Regions from separate parts of the Cellulosilyticum sp. genome, predicted to be linked through region 3. Evidence: predicted binding sites of a transcription regulator. Region 3 holds the regulator's gene; each other region holds the start of a gene.
The links. Region 3 encodes Rex, which represses fermentation and respiration genes when NADH is low (regulators of the CRP and FNR family bind a similar motif). Its sites were predicted from a motif close to ATTGTTAANTANTTAACAAT; they were not measured.
Positions count from the first base shown of each region.

Region 1 (4,297 bases), on a different contig from region 3:
ACTTTAACACTACTTGGAGAAAACACTTATTTAGAACATAACTTTTCACCTGATTTTCTCCTTAACCTTATTAACACAAACACAAGTCTTACCTTTACCTCACAAAAAAAATTACAAGATTTACTTGCAAATAATCCAAGACTTAGTAAAGTTAAATCTTCACTTACACATATTACACTTCTGACAAGCTTACATAATGATGGCAAACGTTTTTTATGGGTTTATAATGAAAGCCCTAGTGATGTGCATCTCATCTTACCAACCTCTGTGCTTTCTTTGTTAGGCCACTATATTATCTATGATGTTTTAGCGCAAAAAGAGGTAAGCTTCATTGAACAGACTTTTACTTTTAATTTACCTCCTCATGAATTGCGTTTATTCCAAGTTATCTAAAATAAAAAGTGTATAAAACTAGTCTAAAAAAGCTAGTTTTATACACTCTTTATTTTATAATTATACATTTACCTGTATTTTACTTGGTACACAAGTTGAATGTCTCACCACAAGGCTAACATCTAATACAACCTCACTTGTGCTCCCTTCTTCCATATGTTTTAATGCACTTGCTACACATGTTTTACCTAATAAAGCTGCATCTTGATCGATTGTTGTAAGAAGCGGCTGACTAATAACTGCCACTGTACGGTTATCATATCCTATAATCGAAATATCTTCTGGCACGCGGATACCTTGTTCCTTTAAGAATTTCAAAATCCCCGTAGCTACTACATCATTAGCCGCTACTATGGCATCTACTTCTATCATTTGTGTAATAAGCTCTCTTGCTATTTCATAACCATCTTGCCATCTATAACCAGAAAGTTTTACAAGTTCTGGCCTAAACTCAATATGTTCTTCTGCTAAAGCCTTTTGATATCCTTGAAATCGGCTCATAGATACATAAAAACCACGATACTCATCTTGCAGTGCCATAAACTCCTCAAAACTCATAATCGGTTTTTCTAAATCATGAATAGGTCCTAAATAAACAATCTTTTTACGTCCCAATCTTGCTAAATATTTTGTTGCTAAATAACCTGCCTTTTCATTATCAAAATAAACTTTTGAAAATGTTTCATCTTTTATTTGACGTCCACCTATTACTACAGGAATCTTCTTATATAGAGGTATTTCATAAATACTTTCAATCGTTGCAATAGGATAATAAATTAAAGCACTAATAGATGTTTTTGCTAGTGCTTCTAAGTTTTCTCTTTCTCTAGCTTGTTTACCAAAACTTGAACGAATTAATAACTCATAACCATTTGCACTTGCAACCTCCATAATTCCAGCTATAATTTCTGAATAAAAAGGACTTGCGATTTCAGGAACAATTACACCCATCAAAGGAACTTCTTGTGTGCCATTATGTTTTTTCTTAGTTTTGACCTCATAACCTAATGCCTCTATCGCTGCATAGGTTCTTTGAATTAAATCTTCTTTTACGCTGCCACCATTTAATACTCTTGACACAGTAGCTGGTGATACATTTGCTTTGGCAGCAACATCATTTATTGTAATCTTAGCCATTTTACTTCCTCAATCTATTTGATCTTTATAATTATCTTAATGATTTCACCTCTATAAATGTTAGTGATTCATTGCATTTTCTCTTATAGTATACACGATAAATCTCTAACGGTCTATTTGTAGTATACCCCTCACCATTTGTTTTAATTTTAACATATCATTTTTGTCCTCTTTATTTCTGCATAATATTGAAATTTTCACTTCATTTCCCCCATATCCTTTGAAATATTTCAGTTTAACTATATTTTTTACTTCTTTTTCTTATGAAATTTCATTTTTTACTTGTTAAATAGTTGACATAATATGATTTTTTTCATATACTCTTATTATTAGTTTAAGTTTTAACAAACATAACTTTAATTTTTATACTATAAAATAAACACAACTGGAGGCTATTATGTTAAACACACACTACACAAACTTATTAAGCCCATTAACGATTAAAAGTTTAACTATGAATAATAGAGTTGTAATGACACCAATGGGGACTAACTTTGCAAGTAGTACAGGTGAATTTACAGATGAACATATCAAATATTATGAGCAGCGTGCCAAAGGCGGTACAGGTCTTATTATTGTAGAAAACATTAACATTGACTACCCACTTGGTTCAAATGGTACAACTCAAATTAGAATTGACCATGATCGTTACTTACCAAAATTAAGTAAACTTGCAGATGCTGTACATAAACATGGCGGTAAAATTGCATTACAAATTAACCATGCTGGTGCTTCTGCAGTAAGCACACGTATTGGACAGCAGCCAGCTGCACCATCAACCATCCCTTCTAAAGAAGGCGGAGAAATACCAAGACCTTTGACAATTGATGAAATTCATGACATTGTTAAAAAGTTTGGTATTGCTGCAAGACGTGCTCAAATTGCTGGTTTCGATGCTGTTGAAATCCATGGTGGCCACTCTTATCTTATTGCACAGTTTATGTCACCTCTTACAAATGATCGCACAGATGAATTTGGTGGCAACGTAGAAAATCGTGCACGCTTCTGTAAATTAGTTCTTGAAGAAGTAAGAAATGCAGTTGGTCCTAACTTCCCTATCATCCTCAGAATTTCTAGTGATGAATTCATGGAAGCCGGAAGAACTTTAGAAGATACACTTGAACTTCTTACTTACTTAGATAAAGAAGTTGATATGTATGACGTTTCTGCTGCTGTAAATGATTCTCTTCACTTACAAGTAGATATCATGTCACTTGCTGAAGGATGGCGTGCGCACCATGCAAAAGCTATTAAAGAGAAATTCGGCAAACCAACTATGGCTGTTGGAAGTTTCCGCTCACCAGAAGTGGTTGAAAAAGTTCTTGCAGAAGGTGTCTGTGATCTTGTAGGTATGGGACGCGGACTCATTGCTGAGCCAGAATGGGTTAACAAAGTTGCAGAAGGTAATGAACGATTACTTCGTAAATGTATTTCATGTAATATCGGATGTATTACAAACCGTGTCTTCTTAAATAAACCCATTACATGTACAGTAAACCCTGATCTTATTAATGAAAATGAGTACAAAAGACGTAAAGTAACAAAACCAACTAACGTTGTTGTTATTGGTGGCGGAACTGCTGGTCTTGAAGCTGCTTGCACAGCTGCTGAAGTTGGCTGTACAACAGTTTTACTTGAGAAAAATGAACAAACTGGTGGTCTTGCACGCGAGATTGCAAAATTCCCAGACAAAGATAAAGTACAATTCTTCGTAGATTACCTTGAAGAACGTGCAAAAGACTTAAAGAACCTTTTCGTTTGTACAAATACAATGGCTACAATCGAAAAAGTAGAACAGTTTAAACCAGATATCGTGGTAAATGCAACAGGTTCCGTACCACTTCTTCCACCTATCAAAGGTTTTGCTGAAAACTTAAACAACGATAACGTTTATACAATTACTAAATTACTTGCGAATTTAGATAAGGTCCCTAATATGAAGGGTAAAAAAGTTGTTATCGCTGGTGCAGGTGCTGTAGGTCTTGACTGCGTAGAATATTTCTCTCAGCAAGGTGCACAAGTCACTATTTTAGAACGACTTCCAGTTGTGGGACAAGACTTAGACCCTGTTTCACGTAAAGGAATGCTTGCAGTCATTAAAGAACATGATGTTCAAACACTTACAAGTACTTCTCTTATGGAACTTACTGATAAAGCAATGCTTTGCCAAGATTCAGAAGGCAATGATATAACACTTGAATTTGATCTTGCATGTATCTGTTTAGGTATGCGTGCTGAAAACAGCCACGTTGCTGAGCTTACTGCTCACTTTAATGCAAAAGGCATTAAAGTACTTAACATTGGAGACAGCTTAAGAGCTAGAAAAATCTTAGCTGGTATTGAAGAAGGACGTAATATCCTATTAGAACTTGAAAAACAAGGTCGCTTAACTTACTAATTTCAAGCTAAAAGTTTAGGGCATTAAATTGCCCTTGGCTTTTGCCTTGATTTGATAAATTTTTAACATATTATTTTTAAAGGAGCTTTTTAGCAAAATGCAAAACTCAATTTTCAAAAACAAATTTTTACTTACTGCTCTCGCCATGTATCTAGTTTACTTCGTACATGGTATGGGGGGAATCATTGTAGCACAAAATAAAACAGCCTTAATGGCACAATGGGCAACTGATGCTGCTGGTATTGGTACTGTTATTTCTGCCCTTGGACTTGGACGCTTCATCGTTCTTTTCATCTCAGGTAAATTATCAGATAAATATGGTAGAAGACCTTTCATTCTTTTAGGAATTGTAACTTACATTATCTTCTT
Region 1 is NZ_CEVXFV010000002.1:56,066-60,362, forward strand. Features, by position in the region: gene AC1VAQ_RS01415 (hypothetical protein) at 1-393, shown strand, start outside; gene AC1VAQ_RS01420 (LacI family DNA-binding transcriptional regulator) at 454-1,530, opposite strand; gene AC1VAQ_RS01425 (oxidoreductase) at 1,928-3,928, shown strand; gene AC1VAQ_RS01430 (MFS transporter) at 4,026-4,297, shown strand, end outside.
Region 1: a site for Rex is predicted at 1,812-1,831, ahead of AC1VAQ_RS01425 (oxidoreductase). Genes of this name have one in related genera too.

Region 2 (4,297 bases), on a different contig from region 3:
AAAAGCTACTAAAAGCTCAATAGTACCACCATAACCTAATGGTGTCACTTTTGCCACATAACCCACCTGATTAGCACCTGCTTTTGCCACAAATATGGCTGCTACCAATTCTTCACTTGCTCCTTCTACTGCAACAAAATCATCAGCATCTGTTAAAAGCGCCTGCATAGCTGCCATTTGCGTCTTTGCATTATTTTCTTCAATAATAGGTTTTGTCACCTGATAAATTCCCCCTAAAAGTCCTGTGCAAATACCTGTTATAAGGAAAAGAATAATGCCTAGCCTTAAAATATCTTTCATGCCACTTTTCCTCCCCCAAAACGTTTTTGTTTAATATAACGATCAATAAGGGGTACTGTTAAGTTCATAAGTAAAATACTGTAACTTACCCCTTCTGGGTAGCCACCCCACAGACGAATGACAACAGTAATAATACCTGCACCTATAGCAAATATAATCTGCCCTTTGATTGTCATTGGTGTTGTCGTATAATCTGTTGCCATGAAGAAAGCCCCTAGCATCACACCGCCTAAGAACAGAGACATAAAGCTTATCGTAACGCCTACACCACCAAAAATAAGTGTCATTAAGAAGATTGTTCCTAAATAAAAGACTGGGATATGCCACTTAATCACACGGCGAACCAATAAATAAATACCGCCAATTAAAAGTGCTAACGCAGATGCTTCACCAATACAGCCCCCAATATTACCGACAAAAGCATCAAATAAGGTTGGCATTTGATCATATAATTCATTTTTCATGAGTTCTAAAGGCGTTGCGCCTGTCACAGCATCTGCTACAAACTTTCCCGGAATAGGTACTGTAAAAGTACGCATAGCTGTAGGATAAGCAGCAAGCAGCGCCGCCCGTCCTGCAAGTGCAGGGTTAACGAAGTTTTGACCCATTCCACCAAAAATTTGCTTTGCAAATATAATTGCTATAAACGCACCTACGACAATCGCATAAACAGGTACACCCACTGGCATATTAAAAGCAAGTAAAACACCTGTAACTACCGCACTTAAATCTCCTATAGTACTTGGTCTTTTAAAAATCTTTTCCCATCCCCATTCAAATACCACACAGCAAATCACACTTAACGTCGTTACAAGTAGTGCACGTATGCCATAAAAATAAATTCCTGCCACAAGCGTTGGCATCAATGCAATGATGACATCCAACATAATACTTTTCGTTGTATGCTTGGCTCTAACATGTGGTGAGGAAGATACAGTTAACATCTTTTCCATGGTTCATTCTCCTTTTTATTTTTTAGCACGAACAGCTGTTTTAGCTGTACGAATACTTTGAACAAGATCACGTTTTGCCGGACATGTATATGCGCAACACCCACATTCAATACAGTCCATTCCGTCATTTTCTAAGAATGTTTCATAACGTCCATTTAGTGCAGCTCTATGCAGCACGTTTGGTACGAGTGACATCGGACAGACATCTACACATTTACCGCAACGAATACAAGCTGTTGCCACTTCATTTTTCATCTCTTCATCAGTAAAACATAAAATTGCTGAAGTGCCTTTTACAACGGGTACATCTATGTCACTCATTGCAATTCCCATCATAGGGCCACCCGCAATAACTTTGACTGTACGTGCATCATCCCAGCCTGCTTTTTCAAGAAGCTGCCGATAAGAGCAGCCTATTTTCACTTCTAAGTTGCACGGATTTGTCACCCCACTGCCTGATACCGTTACAATGCGTCTCATAATTGGGCGTCCTTTAACAACTGCACGGTAAATCGCCACAATGGAATCAATATTATGCACAAGACAGCTTACTTCAATAGGAAGTTTCCCACTTGGTACTTCTCTGCCTGTTGTAGCATAAATCAAATGCTTCTCGGACCCTTGTGGGTATTTTGTATGTAAAGTAGCCACTTCAATGCGACTTTCATCTGCTACTAAACTTGTCAGTTTTGAGATAGCATCCATTTTATTATCTTCAATCCCAATAATTGCCTTAGCATCTTTAAAAACACTAAGCAGTACTTTAAGTCCTGCAATAATTTCTTCACTATTTTCTAACATAACACGGTGGTCAGATGTTAAATAAGGTTCGCACTCTGCTCCATTAATAATGATAAATTCAACTTTTTTATCTTTTGGTACAGAAAGTTTTACATGTGTTGGGAAAGTGGCTCCCCCCATCCCTACAAGACCTGCTTCTTGAACTAAGCTCACAAGCTCATCTTGTGTCAGCCTTTCGTAATCAGGTCTTGCTTTTTGAGCCATTTCTTCTGATTCTTCATACATTCCATCTTGGATAATAACTACACACATATCCTTTATGCCCCTATGGGTCATACGCTCTTCTATAACTTTAACAACGCCTGAAACACTACTATGCACTGGTGAAGATACAAAGCCATCTGCTTCTCCTATCTTTTGCCCTACCAGTACACGATCTCCTTTTTTTACAATAGGTTTAGCTGGTGTACCAATATGCTGAGACATAGGGAAAACCAATTCATCCAATGGCATTAAAACTTCAATTGCCTTGTTTTGAGTTTCAGCCTTATGGTAGCCTGGATGAATACCTTTTTTAAAGGTTAATTTACTCATATTAATCCCCCTTTATTTTATTTAATATTTTAAATTATATCATTTTATTACAAATAAATAAATATTTTTACTTTCATATTTGTATTCATCTTATATATTGTGAATTTTTATTCAATCACTCGTAGGGGTGATTTATATTTTTAGTTATTTTTTTCGTATAGTACTTGAATATTATCATTTACATACTCTTTAAGCCAAAGGATGACTTGTGTATTCTGAAGCATTGCCTTTTCTCCCAAAATTCCCTGTATTTCTAGGGTATCAAGCCTAAAAATTTTATCATCGTATTGATGCTGGTAAATATAGCGAATATGTGGATAGGCTATCATAAGTGTCATAAGGGTACTTCCTATATCACCTAAAGGTACCCGATCAATGTGGTTATAGCACATTTTAGCTATCACTATAGTTCCTTTACCTTCTTGACTATCAATTTTCAAATCTCCCACACAAAGCTCACAGCGTTGTGCTAGTAACGGTAATCCCATTCCTACTTTTCTTAATGTTCTACTTGTTACAAAAGGATTAGTCACCTCTTTTCGCATTGCCTCTGGCATCCCTTTACCATTATCTTGAACCTTAAAATAGAGCCAGTTCGCTTTCACATCTTCTGTAATGCTCATCATCACTTTTGTTGCACCTGCACGAATGCTATTTTCTGCAATATCTAAAAGATGTAATGACAAATCCTTCATAAATATCCCCCCATTAGAAATTCACAAAAAATAAGCTATCCTAATTTTTAGAATAGCTTATCCCTTATAAGTTCACCTTAGCATCTAGGTTTTACTTATTTTTTTAACACGCGTACCTTAATCATATTTTCAATACCTTGGATTTTTGCAACTTGCTCATCTGATACAGCGGTATCTGTATCAATTAAAGTATAAGCAAAATCACCACGGCTTCTGTTTGTCATATCTTGAATATTAATACCTGCCTGTGCAATGATATTTGTAATTTGACCAATCATGGCCGGTGTGTTTTTATGAATAAGTGCAAGACGATAGCTTGCAACCCATGCCATAGAACATGCTGGTAAGTTAACTGAATTTGTAATATTACCATTTTCTAAGTAATCTCTTACTTCTTTTACAGCCATCATCGCACAGTTATCTTCTGATTCTGTTGTTGAAGCACCTAAATGAGGAATTGTAATCACATGGTCATTATTCATCACTTCTTCTACTGGGAAATCTGTGACATATTTAGCCACTTTACCACTTTCAATAGCTGCAAATAAATCTTTGTTTTCAACAAGTGTATCTCTTGAGAAGTTAAGAATACGTACACCATCTTTCATCTTTCCAAAAGCATCTGCGTTTAACATATGTTTTGTAGAATCTAAAAGTGGCACGTGAATTGTAATATAATCTGATTGTGTAAGGAGTTCATCTAAGCTTTTAGCATGCACTACTTCTCTAGAAAGTCCCCAAGCTGCATCTACAGAAATATATGGATCATGCCCAATAACCTTCATACCAAGTGCAGCAGCTGCATTAGCCACCATGACACCAATCGCACCAAGACCAACAACACCAAGTGTTTTACCTAAAATTTCTTGGCCTGCAAAAGCACTTTTACCTTTTTCAACTTGTTTTGCTACATCTGCTTCTAATGTATGCGCCCAATTAATGCCACCGATAACATCACGAGAAGATAATAAAAGACCTGCAATAACTAACTCTTTTACGGCGTTAGCATTAGCG
Region 2 is NZ_CEVXFV010000020.1:20,896-25,192, forward strand. Features, by position in the region: gene AC1VAQ_RS10240 (RnfABCDGE type electron transport complex subunit G) at 1-300, opposite strand, end outside; gene AC1VAQ_RS10245 (RnfABCDGE type electron transport complex subunit D) at 297-1,253, opposite strand; gene rsxC (electron transport complex subunit RsxC) at 1,269-2,588, opposite strand; gene AC1VAQ_RS10255 (ATP-binding protein) at 2,729-3,283, opposite strand; gene AC1VAQ_RS10260 (phosphoglycerate dehydrogenase) at 3,379-4,297, opposite strand, start outside.
Region 2: a site for Rex is predicted at 2,685-2,704, ahead of rsxC (electron transport complex subunit RsxC). Genes of this name have one in related genera too.

Region 3 (4,297 bases):
CTGCAAATATCCCTTGTACCTTTCTCGTTAAACCTGTGCCAAAAATTGCATCAACAATAAGATCCGCATTATTTAAATAACCTCTGGCTATTTCTATATTCTCATTTGTAATATGAACTAATGGAATGTCCATATTTTTAGCAATTTCATAATAGGTCTTGCCATCTGCTGAAAGTTTCTCAGAAGATGCTAACATTAAGATAATTACCTTACGCTTTGACCAGCTTACAAGTTGCCTTGCAAGCGAAAGGCCATCCCCGCCATTATTACCAGGACCACAAACAATAACAATCTCCTCCAGGTTCTCATCTAATGCTTCTATGGCTTTAAACACTTGATATGAAGCTTGTTCCATAAGCAAAAGGCTAGGTATACCATACCTAGCCGTTGCTAATTCATCTATTTTTCTCATTTGAGTAGGCGTCATTAATTTCATATTATTCTCCTCCTTCTGCTAGGGCATAGGCCACTGCATAAGTCTGGCAATGTGAAATACTTACCTGCATAGCCGTCACACCTAATTCTTGCCCTAATCTTTGTGCTTTATTTAACAAATAAACTTTAGGTTTTCCCAATCTATCTGGTGTAATTTCTATATCACTGGCTGAAAAATTTCTAAAGCCTGTACCTAGTGCCTTACTTACTGCTTCTTTTGCTGCAAAAACACCTGCTATCGTTTCTGCGCGATAATTCTTCGTTTCAAAATAGCTCATTTCATTTGGTGTAAACACCTTACTTAAAAAAGAAGGTGTTTTTTTAACAGCCTTTTCAATGCGACTAATTTCAATAATGTCTGTTCCTATTCCTAATATCATTTTTTATTCGTATCCCATAATGTTTTATCGATAATTTCAATTTGCTGTTGCCCTACAATATTATGAAGATAATTGTAGATATCCTTTAAAAATTTTTCACTTTGTTTCTTTTCATTAGTTTTCTTAAGCATTTCAGCACGAAGTGCCTCAATCTCTGACTCTAGCTTTATCTCTTTTTGACGATGAATATCTATATATTCATAACCTACTGCTACCATCTCCCCTATAAGCTCTTTATTAGTTACTTGAACCTGCTCATCTACCTCTTCAAGTCTTGTTTCAATATTCTCTAAACGATTATTTACTTCTAAAGTACTTTGATGTAATTTATTGAGTTCTTCTATTTTTTTATCCCCATCTTCACCTTGTACTTCTCCACTTAAAGCTAAAATTTGCTTTAGGAAATTTTGCTTCACTTTATTATACTCTTTATAATCCGTATTTAAACGTGCCTGTTCCTTAAGAAGTTCTTGTAACAGCTTTTCTTTTTCATCAATCACTTTACTTTTTATTTGTTCCTTAACGGTATACCATAGTGGATCTAATAGCACAATAGGTAACTTCCTATTTTCTAAGACCGTATTAATATAGCTTTTTTTAATTTCTACTTGCTTATCTGATAACTTTACATTATCTGCTATATCATCCTGTACAACTACTTTTCTATTTTTCTTTCCAAATCCGAACATCCCTTGCCCCCTTAATTATTACTCTTATAGGCTCTATATTATAGATATCACATTTATAAAGTTTTATTATTATATATTTTTTAACTTTATAGCCAGTTTCTCTATATTATATCTTGTTTTTTAATATTAGAATATGAATTTCATCAATAAATGCTGGTCACTTATAAATATGTCGGCATTTTGAAAGAATAAATTATGCATTCTCTTTTTTCAATTTCTTTATACCTTATTATAGATTTCACATTTATAAAATTTAGTTATTCATAGTTTGTAGTCATGTGAAATCATTGAGAGAAATCTATTTACCTAAATGCATATTTCAAGTTTTTGGTTTCTCTATATAGATTTCACATTTATAAATTTTAATTATTCATAGTCTTGAGTCATGTGAAATCATTAGGAGAAACCTATTTACCTCGATGCATATTTCAAGTTTTTAATTTGTTTCTCTATAGAAATTTAAAAAAGCTATCACGGAAATAATCTGTGATAGCTCTTTTAACATACCTTATAATTCTTTAGGCGTACGCCCATGTTCTGCTTCATTTATTTTATATGCTAAGGTCATTAAGTTTTGTGATAAGTGTACGTTCTCTACTTGTACTGTATCAGGTAAGAATAAGTCAACTGGTGAGAAATTCCAAAGCCCTTTAATTCCCCACTTCGCTAAATTTTCTGCTGTTTCTTTAACGCGTGTTTTTGGCATTGTTAAGATTGCAATTTCTACTCCGTTTTCTTTAACGAATTCCTCCATCTTATCAATATCCATAACCTCTACACCATTAATACTCATTCCGATGAGTCTTGGATTAACATCAAAAAGACCTATCGTCTTAAAACCACGTTTGCTAAATGAAGTTGAGTTAGCAATAGCTTGTCCTAAATTACCTACTCCGACGATAATCATTTTATAATTTTGATGAAGCCCTAAAATTTTGCCGATTTCTGTGTAGAGATATTCCACATTGTAACCATATCCTTGTTGTCCGAAGCCTCCAAAATTGTTAAGATCTTGACGAATTTGTGAGGCTGTTACATTCATTTTCTCGCTTAATTCCCTAGATGAGATTTTTGTCACACCTTTTTGTAGTAGTTCACCTAAGTAACGATAATAACGTGGTAAACGTCTTACTACAGCCATAGAAATTTTTCTTTCTTCTGTCACGTTTTCAACTCCTCACTTCTCATATACGTAGTGATTTCAGTATACATTTAGGTTTTTTTTTTGTCAATGTAGATTCTTGGCATGTTTCCTTTCTTTTTGCACTTTTTTTTGCTAAAATTAAAAAAGAATTACTAAGGAGGCTAAAAATGATTATCTCATGCAGTAATATACAAAAAACATTTATTGATCAAACTGTACTTAAAAATGTTAGTTTTCATATAGAAGATCATGAAAAGGTAGCTTTAATAGGAAATAATGGTGCGGGTAAAACCACATTACTTAAAATTCTTACGAAGGAAATGGAAAGTGATGGGGGTAGCATTTCTTGTAGTAAGGATTGTACCATCGGCTACTTAAAACAACATATGGACCTGGATTCAGAAAGAACCGTTTATGAAGAACTTCTTCATGTATTTGATGAAGTTATTGCCCTTGAAACAAAGCTTCATGATATGGAAGCTGAAATCGCCAGAACTTCTTCATTAGATTTAATGGGAAGCTATGATGCCCTCCGCACAGAATTTGAAAACAAAAAAGGCTATGAATATAAAAGCCTCGTCAAAGGTGTCTTAAAAGGTCTTGGTTTTGATGAATCTGTTTATGAAAAACCTATTTCTATTTTATCTGGTGGTCAAAAGAACCGTGTAGCTTTAGGTAAGCTCTTACTCCAAGAACCTACACTTCTTCTCCTTGATGAACCGACTAACCACTTAGATATTGAAGCTATTGAATGGTTAGAAGGTTTCCTTCGCAGCTATAAAGGTGCTGTTATCATCATTTCCCACGACCGTTACTTCTTAGATAAGATTGTTACAAAAGTAATTCACTTAGAATTCGGTCAGGCCTTTGTTTATAATGGTAACTATAGCGACTATGTGATTAAAAGTGAAAAAGAATACGAAATTGCTATGAAACACTTTGAAAAGCAACAAAGAGAAATCGCTCAGCAACAAGCCGTTATTGCTAAACTTAAGCAATTTAACCGTGAAAAATCTCTTAAACGTGCAAGAAGCCGCGAAAAGGCTCTTGATAAAATTGAGGTTATGGATGCTCCAATGATTGATAATAAACCAATGCAACTTGTACTTACGCCACGTATTCCAAGCGGTAATGACGTATTAGACCTCAAAGAAGTCAGCAAAACTTTTGAAGATGCACCTTTATTTAGCAACATGAATATGTCTATTAAAAAAGGTGATAAAGTTGCCTTAGTTGGTCCTAACGGCGTCGGTAAAACAACACTCTTCCGTATCATCTTAGAGCAAATTCCTGCATCCTCGGGTACTGTACGTTTAGGTTCTAATGTTATGGTGGGCTACTATGACCAGGAGCATTCTACATTAGATACAACTAATACGATTATGGAAGAAATCCAAACTTCTTTCCCAGAACTTAAAAATGGTGAAATCCGTAATATGCTTGCTGCTTTCTTATTTACAAATGATGATGTTTTCAAACCAATTTCTGCCTTAAGCGGTGGTGAAAGAGGACGTGTGGCACTTGCTAAGATTATGCTTTCAAAAGCTAACTTTTTAATCCTAGATGAACCGACTAACCACTTAGACATCTTATCAAAGGAAATATTAGAAAGTGCCATTTCAAATTACGAGGGAACTGTATTATATGTA
Region 3 is NZ_CEVXFV010000059.1:5,451-9,747, reverse strand. Features, by position in the region: gene AC1VAQ_RS17855 (NAD(P)H-hydrate dehydratase) at 1-436, opposite strand, end outside; gene acpS (holo-ACP synthase) at 438-815, opposite strand; gene AC1VAQ_RS17845 (hypothetical protein) at 812-1,504, opposite strand; gene AC1VAQ_RS17840 (redox-sensing transcriptional repressor Rex) at 2,013-2,669, opposite strand; gene AC1VAQ_RS17835 (ABC-F family ATP-binding cassette domain-containing protein) at 2,816-4,297, shown strand, end outside.